Regions from separate parts of the Mesorhizobium sp. M0048 genome, predicted to be linked through region 3. Evidence: predicted binding sites of a transcription regulator. Region 3 holds the regulator's gene; each other region holds the start of a gene.
The links. The regulator HrcA, encoded in region 3, represses chaperone genes, less so after heat shock. The targets are predictions, from matches to a motif close to GTTAGCACTCNCNNNNNGNGAGTGCTAAC.
Positions count from the first base shown of each region.

Region 1: a site for HrcA is predicted at 2,809-2,837, ahead of NKJ84_RS17650 (co-chaperone GroES). Genes of this name have one in related genera too.
Region 2: a site for HrcA is predicted at 1,151-1,179, ahead of groES (co-chaperone GroES). Genes of this name have one in related genera too.
Region 4: a site for HrcA is predicted at 1,702-1,730, ahead of NKJ84_RS19385 (co-chaperone GroES). Genes of this name have one in related genera too.

Region 1 is NZ_JAMYUV010000019.1:43,671-47,794, reverse strand. It holds gene NKJ84_RS17675 (response regulator transcription factor) at 18-683, opposite strand; gene NKJ84_RS17670 (hypothetical protein) at 748-1,047, opposite strand; gene NKJ84_RS17665 (DUF3168 domain-containing protein) at 1,433-1,843, opposite strand; gene NKJ84_RS17660 (DUF1488 family protein) at 2,109-2,375, opposite strand; gene NKJ84_RS17655 (hypothetical protein) at 2,372-2,644, opposite strand; gene NKJ84_RS17650 (co-chaperone GroES) at 2,888-3,226, shown strand; gene groL (chaperonin GroEL) at 3,325-4,124, shown strand, end outside.
Region 2 is NZ_JAMYUV010000061.1:2,346-6,469, reverse strand. It holds gene groL (chaperonin GroEL) at 1-736, opposite strand, end outside; gene groES (co-chaperone GroES) at 802-1,098, opposite strand; gene NKJ84_RS29245 (S46 family peptidase) at 1,525-1,887, shown strand; gene NKJ84_RS29240 (S46 family peptidase) at 1,892-2,494, shown strand; gene NKJ84_RS29235 (NrtR DNA-binding winged helix domain-containing protein) at 3,294-3,671, opposite strand; partial or broken gene NKJ84_RS29230 (aspartate 1-decarboxylase) at 3,601-3,838, opposite strand; gene bioZ (3-oxopimeloyl-[acyl-carrier-protein] synthase BioZ) at 3,899-4,124, opposite strand, start outside.
Region 3 is NZ_JAMYUV010000066.1:22,907-27,030, reverse strand. It holds gene rdgB (RdgB/HAM1 family non-canonical purine NTP pyrophosphatase) at 1-198, opposite strand, end outside; gene NKJ84_RS30215 (VOC family protein) at 228-638, opposite strand; gene rph (ribonuclease PH) at 671-1,387, opposite strand; gene hrcA (heat-inducible transcriptional repressor HrcA) at 1,533-2,645, shown strand; gene NKJ84_RS30200 (hypothetical protein) at 2,679-2,876, shown strand; gene NKJ84_RS30195 (PQQ-dependent sugar dehydrogenase) at 2,977-4,124, shown strand, end outside.
Region 4 is NZ_JAMYUV010000023.1:35,058-39,181, reverse strand. It holds gene NKJ84_RS19405 (Hsp20 family protein) at 1-190, opposite strand, end outside; gene NKJ84_RS19400 (hypothetical protein) at 530-742, shown strand; gene NKJ84_RS19395 (DUF982 domain-containing protein) at 879-1,142, shown strand; gene NKJ84_RS19390 (usg protein) at 1,252-1,521, opposite strand; gene NKJ84_RS19385 (co-chaperone GroES) at 1,886-2,200, shown strand; gene groL (chaperonin GroEL) at 2,256-3,887, shown strand; gene NKJ84_RS19375 (hypothetical protein) at 3,991-4,124, shown strand, end outside.

The DNA of each region.
Region 1 (4,124 bases), on a different contig from region 3:
TAGGAAGCGGTTCCGCGTTACGCCTCCGGCTTACGCATGCGGTAGCCCATGCCGCGAACGGTTTCGATCATGTCGATGCCCATCTTCTTGCGAAGCCGCCCGACAAAGACCTCGATCGTGTTGGAATCGCGGTCGAAATCCTGGTCGTAGAGATGCTCGACCAGTTCGGTCCGGGACACCACCTCGCCCATATGGTGCATGAGGTAAGCAAGCAAGCGGAATTCGTGCGAGGTCAGCTTCAGCGGTACGCCGTCGACGTCGGCTTTGGAGGCCTTGGTGTCGAGACGCAGCGGCCCGCAGGTCAGCTCGGACGAGGCATGCCCGGCAGCGCGCCGGATCAGAGCGCGCACCCTGGCCAGAATTTCCTCGATGTGGAAGGGTTTGGTGACGTAGTCGTCGGCGCCGGCGTCGATGCCGGCAACCTTGTCGCTCCAGCGGTCGCGTGCCGTCAGGATCAGCACCGGCATCTTGCGGCCGCCGCGCCGCCAGCGCTCGACCACGCTGATGCCGTCCATCTGCGGCAGGCCGATATCGAGCACCACGGCATCATAGGGCTCGGTGTCGCCGAGAAAGTGCCCTTCCTCGCCATCGAAAGCGCGGTCGACGACATAGCCGGCATCGACCAGCGCGTCGCCGATCTGCCGGTTGAGATCCTTGTCATCTTCGACGACGAGTACGCGCATGCAGAAGGCCTGTTGAAGCTGTTCAGATATAGGCCGATTCCGGCAGACTGGGAAACGGCACGGTTCAGTTCAGCGGAACGACGATCTCCGAGCGACGGGGACGCTGCCCGTCCTTGCCCGGAACGAGCACGACGATGACGCAGACCGGCTGGCCGCCGCGTGTCGACTGCGAGGCCTTGGCCAAAGTGCCGCCATTCTGCTCCGCCACCTGCTGGCCGATCGCGTAGCAGTCGGACGCGGCGAGGAGGACCGACTGGGGCTGCTCGAGGGTGCCAGCGGGGATCGCCATCGCTTGCGACGCAAGCAGGCCGGCGGCTGAGAGCGCTAGTGCCGCGGTCCGGAAGTGGGAGCGAAGGGTTTTCATGGCCAGCGTTCTAACGCGCCGGTGCTGAACGTGATATGAACGGTGAACGCTCGAATGCATGCCCGCCACACCCCTGAAGCGCGAGATTACCGGACTGCCATTTCGCCGCCCATCCCGCGAAATCGCCAAAGTTTAACCTAGCCCTCCGATCCTCCGCCGACAACCGCGCATCGTTTGGCGGTGAAAAGGCAATCGCTTTAGGTTTGCCCCAACTCGAGAATTGATCCGGCAACCGAAGGCAGATTCAGCCGAACCGACCGGAAATAAAAAAACCCGCTCTGCGACGGGTCATTGGCGCCAATCAGCACCATAGCCAAATTAATAGCATAGCTGCCGGCACAAAGCAAGAACAAAATAGCCCGATTTTACGGAAAGTGCCCGACGGTCAGCCGTCTTCCTCGATCACCGCGCGGAAGCGCAGCAGCCCATGATGGGCCGAAAGGTCCTCGTCGTAGCGGGCTTCGGCGAATTCGGGCTTGAGATGGGCGCGACGATGTTCGCCAAGCGAGAGCGCCGCATCTCGCAGGCGGGCGCTGAGCAGGTCCATGATGTCGGTGGTTTCCTTGCTGGCCTCGGACTTTGACCAGATATGCAGCGTCAGCAACTGCTCGGCGTTGTTCTCCGTCCCCGTTGCCCAGTCGTAGACGCTGGTGCGGCCGACGGTCATGTGGGGAAATGCAACATTTTCCGGCGCACGGTCGAACAATCGTGCGTCGCCCAGTGCCGCCGACAAATCGGGATCGTCGTTCACTGCCTCGAATATGGCTTTCTGCAATTCGAGGGCCGGCGCGGTCATTGTCTTTGCCCTCGCCCGTCGCGTCGACCTCCCGGCTGCGTAGCTGCGTTGCATGACGGCATCCCGGCAAAAGCGCGAATCAGCGCGTCTCATACGGATTATGAACCTTCATGACCTCGGGAATAAGCCCTGCTCCTGGAATGCGCGACGCCGCAGCCCTCCGCGTCACGGACCCGTGACCGGCTGAACGGTCGCGACGTCAAGCGGCGAGCGAAGGCGAACCGGAAGCCCTGAGAAAGCGTCTTGTGGACGGATCGCGACGGATCTAGCGAAAATCAGCCGCAGTCAGCACATATATGCTCCTGCGGGTGCGGGCATAGGCATTCCTGGCGACATCGTGGATCGAGTTGGAAGCCGTGTCGAAGGCTGCCAGGTAGGTAGCTTCTGAGGCCGCCGTTCCCGGCTGCATCTTGGAGATGGCATCGGTTGCGACAGAGAAGGAAATCTGGAACATGCCGTCATGGCCGACGAAGCGAATGCGTTTGCTTGCCTCGTCGTAGCTGCGGCTGGGATTGGGAAATGTCAGGCTCATGATTTTGCCTCCGTCGATGCGGATACGGCCTTCTTGACTGTCCGCGACGCCCGCTTCTTCTTTGGTGCGACCGGATTCAGAGCTTCCGCCGCGCGGTCCGCCTCTTCCTTGGCCAGTCGCAATTCCCTCAGCCTTGCCGTTTTGATGACCCTGGCCTTGGCCTCCGAGACGTATTCGGCAGTTGCTTTGTTCCGCTCCGCCGTTTTCTTCTGATTTTCCATGAAGCGAGCCTGAGCTTTTTCCATGATGTTCTGATTGCCTTCGGCCATCGGTAAAATCTCCCTTGCAGCGAAAGTCGTGAATGTGAACTTCACCGTAAAATAGGTGTTCAAAGACAGAAATTCAATTTCAATAATATTCGGCAAGGCCCGAACACCGGGGGATGGCCAGGCAAGATAATAAATTCAATATTTGATGTGCCCTATGAATATTTTTTGGCACTCCTATCAATCGAGTGCCAAGGCGCCTATAGAGAGGGGCGGCCGCCTAAGCTGGCCCCAGAAAGAGTCCCCATGAAATTCCGGCCACTTCACGATCGCGTCGTCATTCGGCGCGCCGAAAGCGACACCAAATCCAAGGGCGGCATCATCATCCCCGACAATGCCAGGGAAAAACCGCAGGAAGGCGAAGTGATCGCCGTGGGGCCGGGCGCGCGGGACGAAGGCGGCGCGCTGATCCCGCTCGACGTCAAGACCGGCGACCTCATCCTGTTCGGCAAATGGTCCGGCACCGAGGTCAAGATAGACGGCGAGGACCTTCTGATCATGAAGGAAGCCGACATCATGGGCATCGTCGACAAAAGCGAGATGGGCACCGTCGACAAGACCGTGGCTGCCAAGAAGGCCGCCTGATTGGAAGGCCGCGCGCCCTCCCGGACGCGCAAGGACGCTCCGAGCTTTGATTCAGGCGCTGCAAGCGCCGTGCCACGACAACCGAACTGGAAAAAATCATGTCTGCCAAGGAAATCAAATTCTCCACCGACGCGCGTGACCGCATGCTGCGCGGCGTCGAAATTCTCAACAACGCCGTCAAGGTGACGCTCGGCCCCAAGGGCCGCAACGTTATCATCGATAAGGCCTACGGCGCGCCGCGCATCACCAAGGACGGGGTGACGGTGGCCAAGGAAATCGAGCTTTCCGACAAGTTCGAAAACATGGGCGCACAGATGGTGCGCGAAGTGGCCTCGAAAACCAACGACCTCGCCGGCGACGGCACCACCACCGCCACGGTGCTTGCCGCTTCCATCCTGCGCGAGGGCGCCAAATTCGTTGCCGCCGGCATGAACCCGATGGACCTCAAGCGCGGCATCGACTTTGCCGTCAGCGCCGTCGTCCAGGAAATCCAGGCGCGCGCCAAGAAGGTCAAGTCCTCAGGCGAGATCGCGCAGGTCGGCACCATTGCCGCCAATGGCGACACCAGCGTCGGTGCCATGATCGCCAAGGCGATGGACAAGGTCGGCAATGACGGCGTCATCACTGTCGAGGAGGCCAAGACCGCCGAAACCGAACTCGACGTCGTCGAAGGCATGCAGTTCGACCGCGGCTATCTTTCGCCCTATTTCGTCACCAATGCCGAAAAGATGCGCGCCGAGCTGGAAGACCCTTACGTCCTCATCCACGAAAAGAAGCTCGGCAATCTGCAGGCGCTGTTGCCCATCCTCGAAGCCGTGGTGCAAAGCGGCAGGCCGCTGTTGATCATCTCCGAGGACGTCGAGGGCGAAGCGCTAGCGACGCTGGTCGTCAACAAGCT
Region 2 (4,124 bases), on a different contig from region 3:
GCTTCGAGGTCTGCACGACAGCCTCGAGGATCGGCAGCATGGCCTGCAGGTTGGAGAGCTTCTTCTCGTGGAGCAGGATGTAGGCGTCTTCCAGATCCGCAACCATCTTTTCGGCGTTGGTGACGAAGTAGGGCGAGAGATAGCCGCGGTCGAACTGCATGCCTTCAACGACTTCGAGCTCGGTCTCGGCGGTCTTGGCTTCCTCGACCGTGATGACGCCCTCATTGCCGACCTTCTGCATCGCTTCCGCGATCATCGAGCCGACCGAAACGTCGCCATTGCCGGCGATGGTGCCGACCTGGGCAACCTCTTCCGAGGTCTTGATCTTCTTGGCGTTCTTGATCAGCGTCGCGACGACGTCGGCGACGGCGAGGTCGATGCCGCGCTTGAGGTCCATCGGGTTCATGCCGGCGGCAACCGACTTGTGGCCTTCCTGGACGATCGACTGTGCCAGAACGGTCGCGGTCGTAGTGCCGTCGCCGGCGATGTCGTTGGTCTTCGAAGCAACTTCGCGGACCATCTGCGCGCCCATGTTTTCGAACTTGTCCTCAAGCTCGATTTCCTTGGCGACGGTGACGCCGTCCTTGGTGATGCGCGGTGCGCCGAACGACTTGTCGATGACGACGTTGCGGCCCTTGGGGCCGAGCGTGACCTTCACCGCGTCGGCGAGGATGTTGACGCCGCGCAGCATGCGCTCACGAGCGTCACGGGAGAATTTTACGTCTTTGGCAGCCATTTGTTACTCCTGGGCATTTCGCCCGAAATTCAGATTGGATGGTGCGGATGAAAGGCGGCGGCGTGTCAGCCGATGATGCCCATGATGTCGGATTCCTTCATGATCAGAAGGTCTTCGCCATTGAGCTTGACTTCGGTGCCCGACCACTTGCCGAACAGGATGCGGTCACCGGCCTTGACGTCCAGCGGGACGAGCTTGCCGGCTTCGTCGCGGGCGCCGGAACCGACGGCGATGATCTCGCCTTCCTGCGGCTTTTCCTTCGCCGTGTCGGGGATGATGATCCCGCCGGCGGTCTTCGCTTCGGACTCGACGCGGCGAACGACCACGCGGTCATGCAGCGGCCGGAAATTCGACTTTGCCATTTTTGGATTTCCCTGGTGCGGATGTTGAACGGTTCTCCGTTGCCGGAGCGTGTTTAGCACTCACCAGAAGCGAGTGCTAACGCGGCAGTGAGATAGGCCGTAGGCTCCTGCTAGTCAAGACGGAAGAGGGACGGGCGAAGAGCAAACGAGCGTGGAAGCACCGAGCGTTTTACGTGAACGACGTCGGAGATCGGACATGGATGGGGCGGCTCACCATTTGCAACTGAAGGCTTTATTCATTTGGCACGATTGGTGCAGCGAATGATCCGCAAACGTTGCGCGCGACCGATATAATGAGAGGTGAGCGCCATCAGGATTCCTGCGTTAACCGTCCACTCGGTCTTTACGGTGTGGCCGCCGCGCGGGCGCCAGGACTCCGGCCATCCCGATAGTCACCAATCCAATCTGCGGAGAACAGGAGGCAAGATGAGAGCGACAGTCAGCACGAACTCGAATTTGAAATGTTTGGCCAAAGCAACTGCCATCGCCTTGCTCTGGACGGTCACGGCTACATCGGCGGACGAAGGTATGTGGATGCCGGGCCAGACTGCGGAAGTGTGCGCGGCCATGCGCGCGGATGGGCTCCAGATCGATCCCGCCCAGCTGGGCCGTCTAGACGCTGACCCGCTCAACGCGATCGTATCACTGGGCGGATGCTCCGCCTCGTTCGTCAGTCCACAAGGGCTGGTCGCAACCAATCATCACTGCGTGTTCGAATCCATCCAATACCACAGCAAGGAGGGCCAGGACTATCTCACAGACGGCTTTCTGGCGAAGAGCCCTGGGTGAAGAATTGCCCGCGGCGCCAGGCAGCCGCAGCTATGTGATCGAGGACATGCGGGATGTGACCGCCGAAATGCTCAAGAGCGTCTCGGACAAGCTGAACGGGTTTGCCCGCTATGAGCGGCTCGCCACGAACAAAAAGGCCCTGATCGCCGCATGTGAAGGACAGCCCATCGCCGTTGCGACGTATGACGGCGTCTCCTACTATCTCCTCCAGAAGCTCGAAATTGAGGACGTGCGCCTCGTCTATGCGCCCGCGCTCGGCATCGGCAACTTCGGCGGCCAAACGGACAACTGGATGTGGCTGCGCCACACGGGCCACTTCGGCTTTTATCGCGCCTATGTCGCTCCTGATGGTTCCTCCCGGCCATATGCGCGCGACAATGTGCCTTACCGGCCGGAGAGTTGGCTACCCATAGCCTGTGAAGGCGTCAAGGAAGGCGACCTTGTGATGGTCGCCGGCTTTCCCGGCGCAACCCACCAGTTCCTGACCGCGGATGAAGTCCGGTTCAACTTCGCGCAATTCGAACCGCGGTTGCAGCGTTCGCTCTCGGATTATCCCGCCCAGATCAATCAGGCAACGGCAGGCAATCGCGAGGCGCAGATCCATTGACCGCCCGCTTCACAAATTGGCTCGGCCTAAAACGCATGGGAAAAGCAGAAAAGGCAACAGATCGGCACCAGAATGAATATGGCCGCGCGAACTGACAGACGCGCCAACAATCGGCATCTCGCATGGTGGCACTGGACGTGGCTCCCACCCTGCTGGCGCGACTCCCCATCAGGTCGTCGGGGTTTCGCTGGCGAAAAAAACTTCCGCGTGTCTCTGCGCGATCCATCCCGCTTGCGCGTGCCTAGTCAACCAAAAAACTGACCATCTGCAGGATCAGGATCAGCAAAAAAAAGCCAAAGGCAGACGCCAAAACAGCTGCCAGCAGGACGATGCGTTGTTTCTTCACCCACAGTTCCCCCGGGAGAGAGTCTAAGGATAATCCTTAAAAAAGGCGCCATGGAACAGGGCGCCCCACGCTCATTTGTGCAAGTTTAAAGTTTAGCTTGCCTGATTTATGTAATTAGACGGTTTCTTTTATGCAGCACTTTTCCAAGTACTTGCACAAATCTGAACGTATCGCACGATTTAGACGAACTGTACATTCGATAGCGACTTTGACGCACGCGTTTACTGGAGGTATACATCCTTCACCGTTGCCGCAAGGCATTGGCCCAGGCGCGCGGCACCTCCTTCACGACAAAGGTTGAAAGCCCGTCCTCGGGCGTTTCATTTCCAAGATCACTTCGATCCACTCATACGGGCTTCCCGAGCGAGACCGTGGGTTCGGACGGTGCGAATGAATTTCTCGTTATAATCGAATTGATTATAAGGGATATTTCTACGTTGAGTATAAAGGATGTCAAGCCCGCGCCAGCGGCAATTTTGTCCGGGCGACCTCCGTTTCGTCGAGGACATGGTGGCGGAAGCGATAAAGCTTCGCCGGCCGACCGCCGGTATCAAATGCACTTTCGCCGGTCTCCGCCACCAGTTCCTGCTGCTCCATCAACCGGCGAAAGTTCTGCTGAAGCGCCCCTGCCGATGTAGTCGTCAACGCCGTCCGCGTCAGCGCATTGCCATCGGTCAGAAAGCCGACGACATTGTTGATGACGAATGTAACGATCCGCGGCTTCAGAGAGGAATGGGCGCTTCGTCCAGATGGATGGAGTGGGCTGGCAGGTCCGGGCGGCCGCGCCGTTGAGGATGCAGCATCGAGAGCCGCGCTCGCCGAGGATGACATAGGTCGAGATTCGCGCCGGAAGTCTTGCTCCATGTCTCCCACGAATCCATTGGCAGGATCCCGGCTTCTTCGCAGTGGTCAGGGTCGAGCGTTATCGAACCGTGGTAGTTGAGGTTTGCTTCGGTGACGTGCATGCCGTGCAGATTGCCGGCGACTATTTTTCGCATTGGTCCCGTTGTCCTATTCATCTCACAAAGTCAGTCCTGATGTTGAGCAGCTTCGCTGGGCTAAATCCCGACGACGAGCGCCCCGCCGCTGAGTCCCGCACCTGCCGCCGCCAGGAGTATTTTCTTGCCCGGCCGAAACGGCTCCGCTTGATTGGCGAGCGACAGTGAGAGCGGGATCGTCGCGGCGGAAGAGTTGCCATAGTCGGCGATCGTCTTGACGATCAGGTGATCGGCAACGCCGAGGTTTCGCCCGACCGCATCGAAAATGCGAGCATTGGCCTGATGC
Region 3 (4,124 bases):
AGTTGCCTTGGCGGCGGCCAAGGCCTTTATGAAGGCGTTCTGCTCGAAAGTGGTGCCAGTCTCGTCCGGCTCCGGCAAGCCGTATTCCTTTGCGGACTTCGCTTCTATGCCGAATGGCGCCATCAGATCGGTGAATTCGCGCAATTTGCCGGCATTGTGGCTTGCGACGACGATCTTATGCCCATCAAGCGAATGAATAGTTGGTGAATGAACAGGCGGCGAATGCATCAGATGCCCCAAATTCTTGGCTCGGCGAATTCGATCGAATTGCCCGAGGGGTCGCGAATATAGATCGAGCGACCGCCCTGAGGCCATTCGAACTCACTTTCGATGGCGATTTTCTTCGCCTCAAGATGCGCTTTCCAGCGTGGGATTTCATCCGCGCTTGCGGCGAAGCAAAGATGGCCCTCGCCGACCGTGCCATGCGGCGGCACGGGCAGCTTGGCGTCGGCCCGCGGCGGCACTTTGGTCGCCTCGGCATTGAAGATAAGCAGCACGCCGTCGCCGCAGCGGAAGAAGAGATGCCTGCCATCGACCTTACCGAGCAGATCGAGCCCGAGGACGCCCGAATAGAACCGTTCCGCGGCAGCAAGGTCCGTCACGTAGAGTGCTGATTCCAGGATTGCGGAAGGAGTCACAGGATCGCCAATCTCTCCAATATTGACCGCAGCTAAGCCACCGCCATCTGCTGCAAGCTGACCAGGCGCTGAATGCCTTTCTTGGCGAGCTCCATCAGCGCCGCGAACTGCTCTTCCGAGAACGGCTCGCCCTCGGCTGTGCCCTGGATCTCGACGATGCCGCCCTTGCCGGTCATGACGAAATTGGCGTCGGTGCCGGCCGAGGAATCCTCGATATAGTCGAGATCGATGACCGGCTGGCCATCATGGATGCCGCAGGAGATCGCTGCGACGTGATCCTTAAGCACCTTGCCCAGGCTCGCCATCTGGCGGGCTTCCATCCAGCGCAGGCAGTCGTAGAGCGCCACCCAGCCGCCGGTGATCGAAGCGGTGCGCGTGCCGCCGTCGGCCTGGATCACGTCGCAGTCGACGGTGATCTGCTGCTCACCGAGCGCCTGCAGATCGACCACGGCGCGCAGGGAGCGGCCGATCAGCCGCTGGATCTCCAGCGTGCGGCCGCCTTGTTTGCCGGCCGAAGCCTCGCGGCGCATGCGCTCGCCGGTCGAACGCGGCAGCATGCCGTATTCCGCCGTCACCCAGCCCTTGCCGGAGTTGCGCATCCAGCCCGGCACCTTTTCCTCCAGGCTGGCCGTACACAGCACATGCGTGTCGCCGAACTTCACCAGGCACGAGCCTTCCGCATGCTTGGAGACGCCGCGCTCGAAGGAGATGGGGCGCATTTCGTCGAATTGGCGTTTGGAAGGGCGCATTCAGGCTTCTTTCTTTCTTCGGAATCTTGGCCGGGGAATCTTGGCCGGCTTGTAGCCGCACGGGGCGTGAGGCGCAAAGGAAAATGGACCGGTTGCGCCGACGCTGCGGAAGTCTATATCTTCGGACCGGAGGTTTTTGGCTCGAATGACCAAGGTAGTCGATCCCGGTTCGCAGTCGCCAGTGCTCTCGTCGCCGGCACTTCAACCGCCCGCGCTTCAATCGCTCGATATGCGTTCGCGCGACATCTTCCGGCGCATCGTCGATTCCTATTTGAGGGATGGCGAGCCGGTCGGTTCGCGCAGCCTGTCGCGCATCCTGCCGTCATCGCTGTCGCCGGCCACCATCCGCAACGTGATGAGCGACCTCGAGCACCTCGGCCTGATCTACGCGCCGCACATCTCGGCTGGCCGGCTGCCGACCCAGGCCGGCTTGCGCTTCTTCGTCGATGCATTCATGGAACTCGGCGACCTCTCCGACGAGGAGCGCCGCACCATCGAGGCGCAGGTGCGCGCCTCCGGCTCGGGCGCGACGCTGGAGCATATGCTGACCGAGGCCAGCCAGATGCTGTCCGGCATGTCGCGCGGCGCCGGCCTCGTGCTCGCCGCCAAAAATGAGGCGGCGCTGAAGCACATCGAATTCATCCAGCTCGAGCCGACCAAGGCGCTGGCCGTGCTGGTCTCGCAGAACGGCGACGTCGAAAATCGCGTCATCGATCTGCCCGCCGGCATCACCGTCTCGCAATTGCACGAAGCCTCCAACTTCCTCAACGCCCATATCCGCGGCCGCACCCTGGCCGAGGCCCGGGTCGAAATCGCCCGCATCAAGGAAGAGACCAGGGCAGCCCTCGACACGCTGTCGCAGGATCTGGTCGAGAAGGGCCTGGCGGTCTGGGCAGGCGCCGAAAGCGGGGTGCCTGGGCGGCTTATCGTGCGCGGCCGCGCCAATCTCCTGGAAAACGTCACCGCCCAGGCCGACATAGAATTGCTGCGGCATCTGTTCGAGGATCTGGAGACGCAGGATGGGCTGATCCAGCTCCTCGACCTCGCCGAGGAAGGCCCGGGGGTGCGCATATTCATCGGTTCGGAAAACAAGCTGTTTTCGCTGTCGGGCTCCTCGCTGGTGGTGGCACCCTATCGCGACAAGGACGCGCGCGTCGTCGGTGCGCTCGGCGTCATCGGGCCGACGCGGCTGAATTATGCGCGCATAGTACCGATGGTGGACTATACCGCCCAGCTGATTTCGCGCATGCTGCGCTAGGAGCCGCCGCGGCCTGCCGCAAGGAGAAAAAGAATGGCGCTGGAATCGTTCAAGGCCCAGATCAGCCTGCTGCTCGAGGAAATGGTCAATCAGCCTGAGGATCAGCACGAGGTGCAAGAGCAGTTGCGTGAGAAGCTGCAAGAGATGCGGGCCATGGGCCTGCCGCTGCCGGCCGATCTGGTCGCGCTGGAAAAGCGCCTCGACGACGACTTTTACACCTCTGGCAACTGAACGGGGTTCGGCTTCAAATCCTCGTGTGCTGAACGACCGCTTGGAACGACCAATGCCTGATCCCGTTTGCCCTCTTCGAGGCAAACCTCGGAGGACGTTAATGATCCGATCTGGCGGCTTTGCGGCCGTTGCCGCTGCCCTCCTTGTCGCGACACCGGCGCCCGCCCAGCAGGCGGATCAAAAGGTGCTCAAAGGCGAAGCCGCTTTTGGCGATTGGCACGCCGACAGGCCTGGCGTCCGCCGCCTGATCGGGCCGCAAGACATGCCGGCAGCCGACCCCGCTCAATCCGCTTCGAACGGCGGCGGCGTGGCGGAACGGCCCGAAAGCGCCGAGCCAGAATTGCCGCCGGGCTTTTCGGCCGAAATGATCGCCTCCGGACTGTATAATCCGCGCGTCGTTCGCGTTGCTCCGAACGGCGACCTGTTCATCGCAAACGGCCATGCCGACCAAATACGCGTCTACCGTCTGGCCGAGGGCCGCGCCAAACCCATCGAGAAAGCGATTTTCGCCCAAGGCCTCAACTATCCATACGGCATCGCCTTCTATCCGCCAGGCGGCAAGCCGCAATGGGTCTATGTCGCAAACAGCGACAGCATCGTCCGCTTCCCCTATCGCGACGGTGACCTGAAGGCGTCCGGTAAACCAGAAACCATTGTCGCCAAAATCCCGTCGGGCGGTCACTCGACCCGCGACATCGCCTTCTCGCTTGACGGCAAGACGCTTTTTTTATCGGTTGGCTCGGACTCGAATGTCGCCGAAGACATGGACAAGCAGCCCGATGGCGGCCTTGACGCCTGGGCGAAATCAAAGCCGCTCGGGGCGGCCTGGGGCCCCGAGGAAGGCCGTGCCGATGTGCTCGCCTTTGACCCGGACGGGAAAAACCCCCGAACTGTCGCCACCGGCCTGCGCAACTGTACGGGCATGACGGTGCAGCCCGCCAGCGGCGCGTTGTGGTGCGTCGTCAACGAGCGCGACGAGCTCGGCGACAATGTGCCGTTCGAGTTTGCAACTGAAGTCAAGGACGGTGCGTTCTATGGTTGGCCTTGGTACTACATCGGCAACCACGAGGATCCGCGCCATCAGGGCGAGCGGCCAGACCTCGCCGGCAAGGCCACTGTCCCCGATGTATTGATGCAGGCGCATTCGGCGCCGATGAACATAGCCTTCTACGACGGCAAGAACTTTCCGGCGGATTACCGGGGGGATGCTTTCGTCACCATGCATGGTTCGTGGAACCGTGGCGCCAG
Region 4 (4,124 bases), on a different contig from region 3:
TGATTTCGAGGTCGTCCTCGGAAAAGCCAGCGACGGCGATAGTGACGCGGTAGTTGTTCTCGCTGCTGCGCGCGATGTCATAGGGCGGCCAGGCGTCGAAAGCCTGCGGCGCATTTTCCAGCAGGTTGAAGACGCGGTCGAAGCCGATGCTCGACCGATAGAGCGGGGAAAAGTCGAATGCGGTTCTCATAGCTACATCCTCCATCGAGCAACATAGATACGAGGAGCGCCAAAGAGCTGGCGCTCCCTGGTTTCGCCGGCCCCATTTCGGCGACCGGTGCCATCGATTTGGTTATTGTCCGCCGCAAGTCAAGACCCCGATGGCTCTCGCGTTGCCGGTTTTCGGGCCGGTTTTTGGTCGGTTCGGCGAGGCTGCCAATCTACTTGTGAGAGATGTCCGGCAGGAGATTGCCTGTTTGGCTTCAATCGCCAACGCCGAGTTCCCCGGCCGGTTATTGTCTGCCGCAGGTCAAGACCCAGATTCTTGTGTTGCCGGGCCCATTCCCGGCACTCGCAGATGGAGCTGACCATGACACGCGACGAGATCATTTCCGTGCTGGGCCCGGTCGACGACGCCGTTATCGCCGACATTGCGGCGACGGACGGGACGGTCCAGGAATTGCGTGAGGCCCTGGCCTGGATCGCCGCCGACGAGGCGCTGGTGAACGAAGGCCGACCGCTGCCGACGGCAAGAGTAGCGACGCTGATCGAACTGCTGCAAGGGCCGGACGAGGAGGAATAACCGCTGTTGCCGCGATGCTCTTGAACCGCGCAAAGGGACGAACCATGTCCTTCAGCGGCGCCGGCTGGTCGCCGGTGCCGCCAGCATGACGTTGCTTGCTCAAACAAGAAGACGATCAGAAAACAAGGAGGAAGTGATGGACGACGTCCGCTTCGCCGAGCCGATCACGTTGAAATTCCAATCCAGCGAGCGCAAGGTCGCCAGTAGTTGGGAAGCCATCGAATGCATGCGTCAGCAGTGGCCGGACCGTGCCCGCGGCCGGAGTTGGCGCGCCGCCTATCGGGCCTGCCGCGACGCGCTCGACGGCTGGCGCACCGCGCGAGATGCGCGCAAGGCCTTCGTCAGGGCGGCGCGCAACGCCGGATTGCTCGCCTGCGAGCCTGTCGACCACGCCGGCTAGCCCGGACCCTCCGATATTTGAACTCCAAAACAAGTTGGGGAAAAGGCAACTGCCTTTCCCCCACCGCGAGAGACTTTGCCCGCTGTCTAGCGGCAGATCGGCTTGCTCCTCAGTGGACGGTGATAATGCCGTTTACGGCCCGCCATTCGGAGGGCTGGATCAGGTGATGATGGGCGACGCGCACCGAATGCAGCGGGCCTTCGATTTCGCGCTCCCAGAAATCGAGGAAATGCTTCAGCGTCGGGAAATCGGGGGCAATATCGTATTCCTGCCAGATATAGAGTTGCAGCAGGCTCCGATGATCGGGCAGGCGATAGTGGATCTCCGCCGTGGTAAGACCAAACCCTTGCATCTGGAGCTGAAAGTCCCTGCTGGTCATGCGATCGTCCTTTCCGTTGAAATCTCGGTCCGTTGAAATCTCGGTCTGCAAAACGCCTCGCCTTCCACATAGGTTCCCGCCGCCACGAGCGGCTCCGGACCGGCGGCATTTTGAAATATCGCGCCAAAATTTGAGCCGCACTTTAGCTGAGAGCGGCTAATGTGCGAACGATTACAGTGCATTGGCACTCTCATGCGTCGAGTGCTAAAATTTTTGCGTGACCCTCTTGAAAGCAGAAAAAAGCGCGACTAGTTCGTATGCGCGCGATGCCTGATGAAGGGGTCGCGCACCCCGTGCCGGGCCGATATTGCCGGTTCGGTCAGGAGGATCTTCGAAAATCTGTTTGTCCCGAGAGGAGAACGACATGACGTTCCGTCCATTGCACGACCGTATCCTGGTCCGCCGTATCGAGGTCGACGAGAAGACCGCCGGCGGCATCATCATCCCCGACACCGCCAAGGAGAAGCCGCAGGAGGGCGAGGTCATTGCCGCCGGTCCGGGCGCGCGCGACGACAGCGGCCAATTGCAGCCGCTCGACGTCAAGGTCGGCGACCGCATCCTGTTCGGCAAATGGTCCGGCACCGAGATCAAGCTCAATGGCGAGGATCTGCTCATCATGAAAGAGAGCGACGTGCTGGGCGTTATCGAGGGCGCCGGCGAGATGAAGAAGGCTGCCTGAGTGGGCCTGAACAAGCATTCCAGTCAACGAAGCTGCCTATCGAAGGAGTGATCCAATGGCTGCCAAAGATGTGAAATTTCATACCGAAGCCCGCGAGAAGATGCTGCGCGGCGTCAACATCCTCGCCGACGCGGTGAGGGTGACGCTCGGTCCCAAGGGCCGCAACGTCGTCCTCGACAAGTCGTTCGGCGCCCCGCGCATCACCAAGGACGGCGTCACCGTGGCGAAGGAGATCGAGCTCGAGGACAAGTTCGAGAACATGGGCGCACAGATGGTCCGCGAGGTGGCTTCGAAGACCAGTGACGTCGCCGGCGACGGCACCACGACCGCGACCGTTCTGGCGCAGTCGATCGTCCAGGAAGGCGCTAAGGCGGTTGCCGCCGGCATGAACCCGATGGACCTGAAGCGCGGTATCGACAAGGCGGTCGAAGCCGTCGTCGCCGAACTCAAGGCCAATGCCCGCAAGGTGACCAGGAACGACGAAATCGCCCAGGTCGGCACCATCTCGGCCAATGGCGACGCCGAGATCGGCCGCTTCCTCGCCGAAGCGATGGAAAAGGTCGGCAATGAGGGCGTCATTACCGTCGAAGAAGCCAAGACCGCCGAGACGGAGCTCGAAGTCGTCGAAGGCATGCAGTTCGACCGCGGCTATCTCAGCCCCTATTTCATCACCAATCAGGACAAGATGCGCGTCGAGCTCGACGAGCCCTATGTGCTGATCCACGAGAAGAAGCTGTCCAACCTGCAGGCGCTGCTTCCGGTGCTGGAGGCGGTGGTGCAGTCGTCCAAGCCGCTGCTGATCATCGCCGAGGACGTCGAGGGCGAGGCGCTGGCGACGCTGGTCGTCAACAAGCTGCGCGGCGGCCTGAAGGTCGCGGCCGTCAAGGCACCGGGCTTCGGCGATCGCCGCAAGGCCATGCTGGAGGATATTGCCATCCTGACCGGCGGCACGGCAATCAGCGAGGATCTCGGCATCAAGCTCGAGAACGTCACGCTCAACATGCTCGGCCGCGCCAAGAAGGTGGTGGTCGAGAAGGAAAACACCACGATCGTCGACGGTGCCGGCTCGAAGAGCGAAATCCAGGGCCGGGTCTCCCAGATCAAGGCGCAGATCGAGGAGACCACCTCCGACTATGATCGCGAGAAGCTGCAGGAGCGGCTGGCCAAGCTCGCCGGTGGCGTCGCCGTCATCCGCGTCGGTGGCTCGACCGAGATAGAGGTCAAGGAGCGCAAGGATAGGGTCGACGACGCCATGCATGCCACCCGTGCCGCGGTCGAGGAGGGCATCCTGCCCGGCGGTGGCGTGGCGCTGCTGCGGGCGGCAAAGGCGCTCGACAATATTCAGGTCGACAATCCCGACCAGAAGACCGGTGTCGAAATCGTGCGGCGCGCGATCGAGGCTCCGGTGCGCCAGATTGCCGAAAATGCCGGCGCCGAAGGCTCGATTATCGTCGGCAAGCTGCGCGAAAAGCAGGAGTTCTCGTTCGGCTGGAACGCGCAGACCGGCGACTATGGCGATCTCTTCGGCCAGGGCGTCATCGATCCGGCCAAGGTGGTGCGCACCGCTCTGCAGGATGCCGCTTCCGTCGCCGGCCTGCTGGTGACGACCGAGGCGATGGTGGCCGAGAAGCCGAAGAAGGAAGCTGGCGCGCCGGCAATGCCCGGCGGTGGCGGCATGGACTTCTAAAGCCAGGCTTCCAAAGCGCGACTTCGAAACGGCAGATGGACCGTGTCCGCCAAAAGCGGGCACGGTCTTGCCGGTCCGGGACTAATGCTGAGCAGGTGTTGCCATGGATATGATGGACAGTTTTGGAAAGATCGCGGCGCCGACCCGCCCGAAAAACGATTTCAACTATGAAGCCGACTGCAGGGCGGCGCTGGCGCCTTTGGTCGACGGCTTGCTGGATATGGCCGAGTCGGCCGG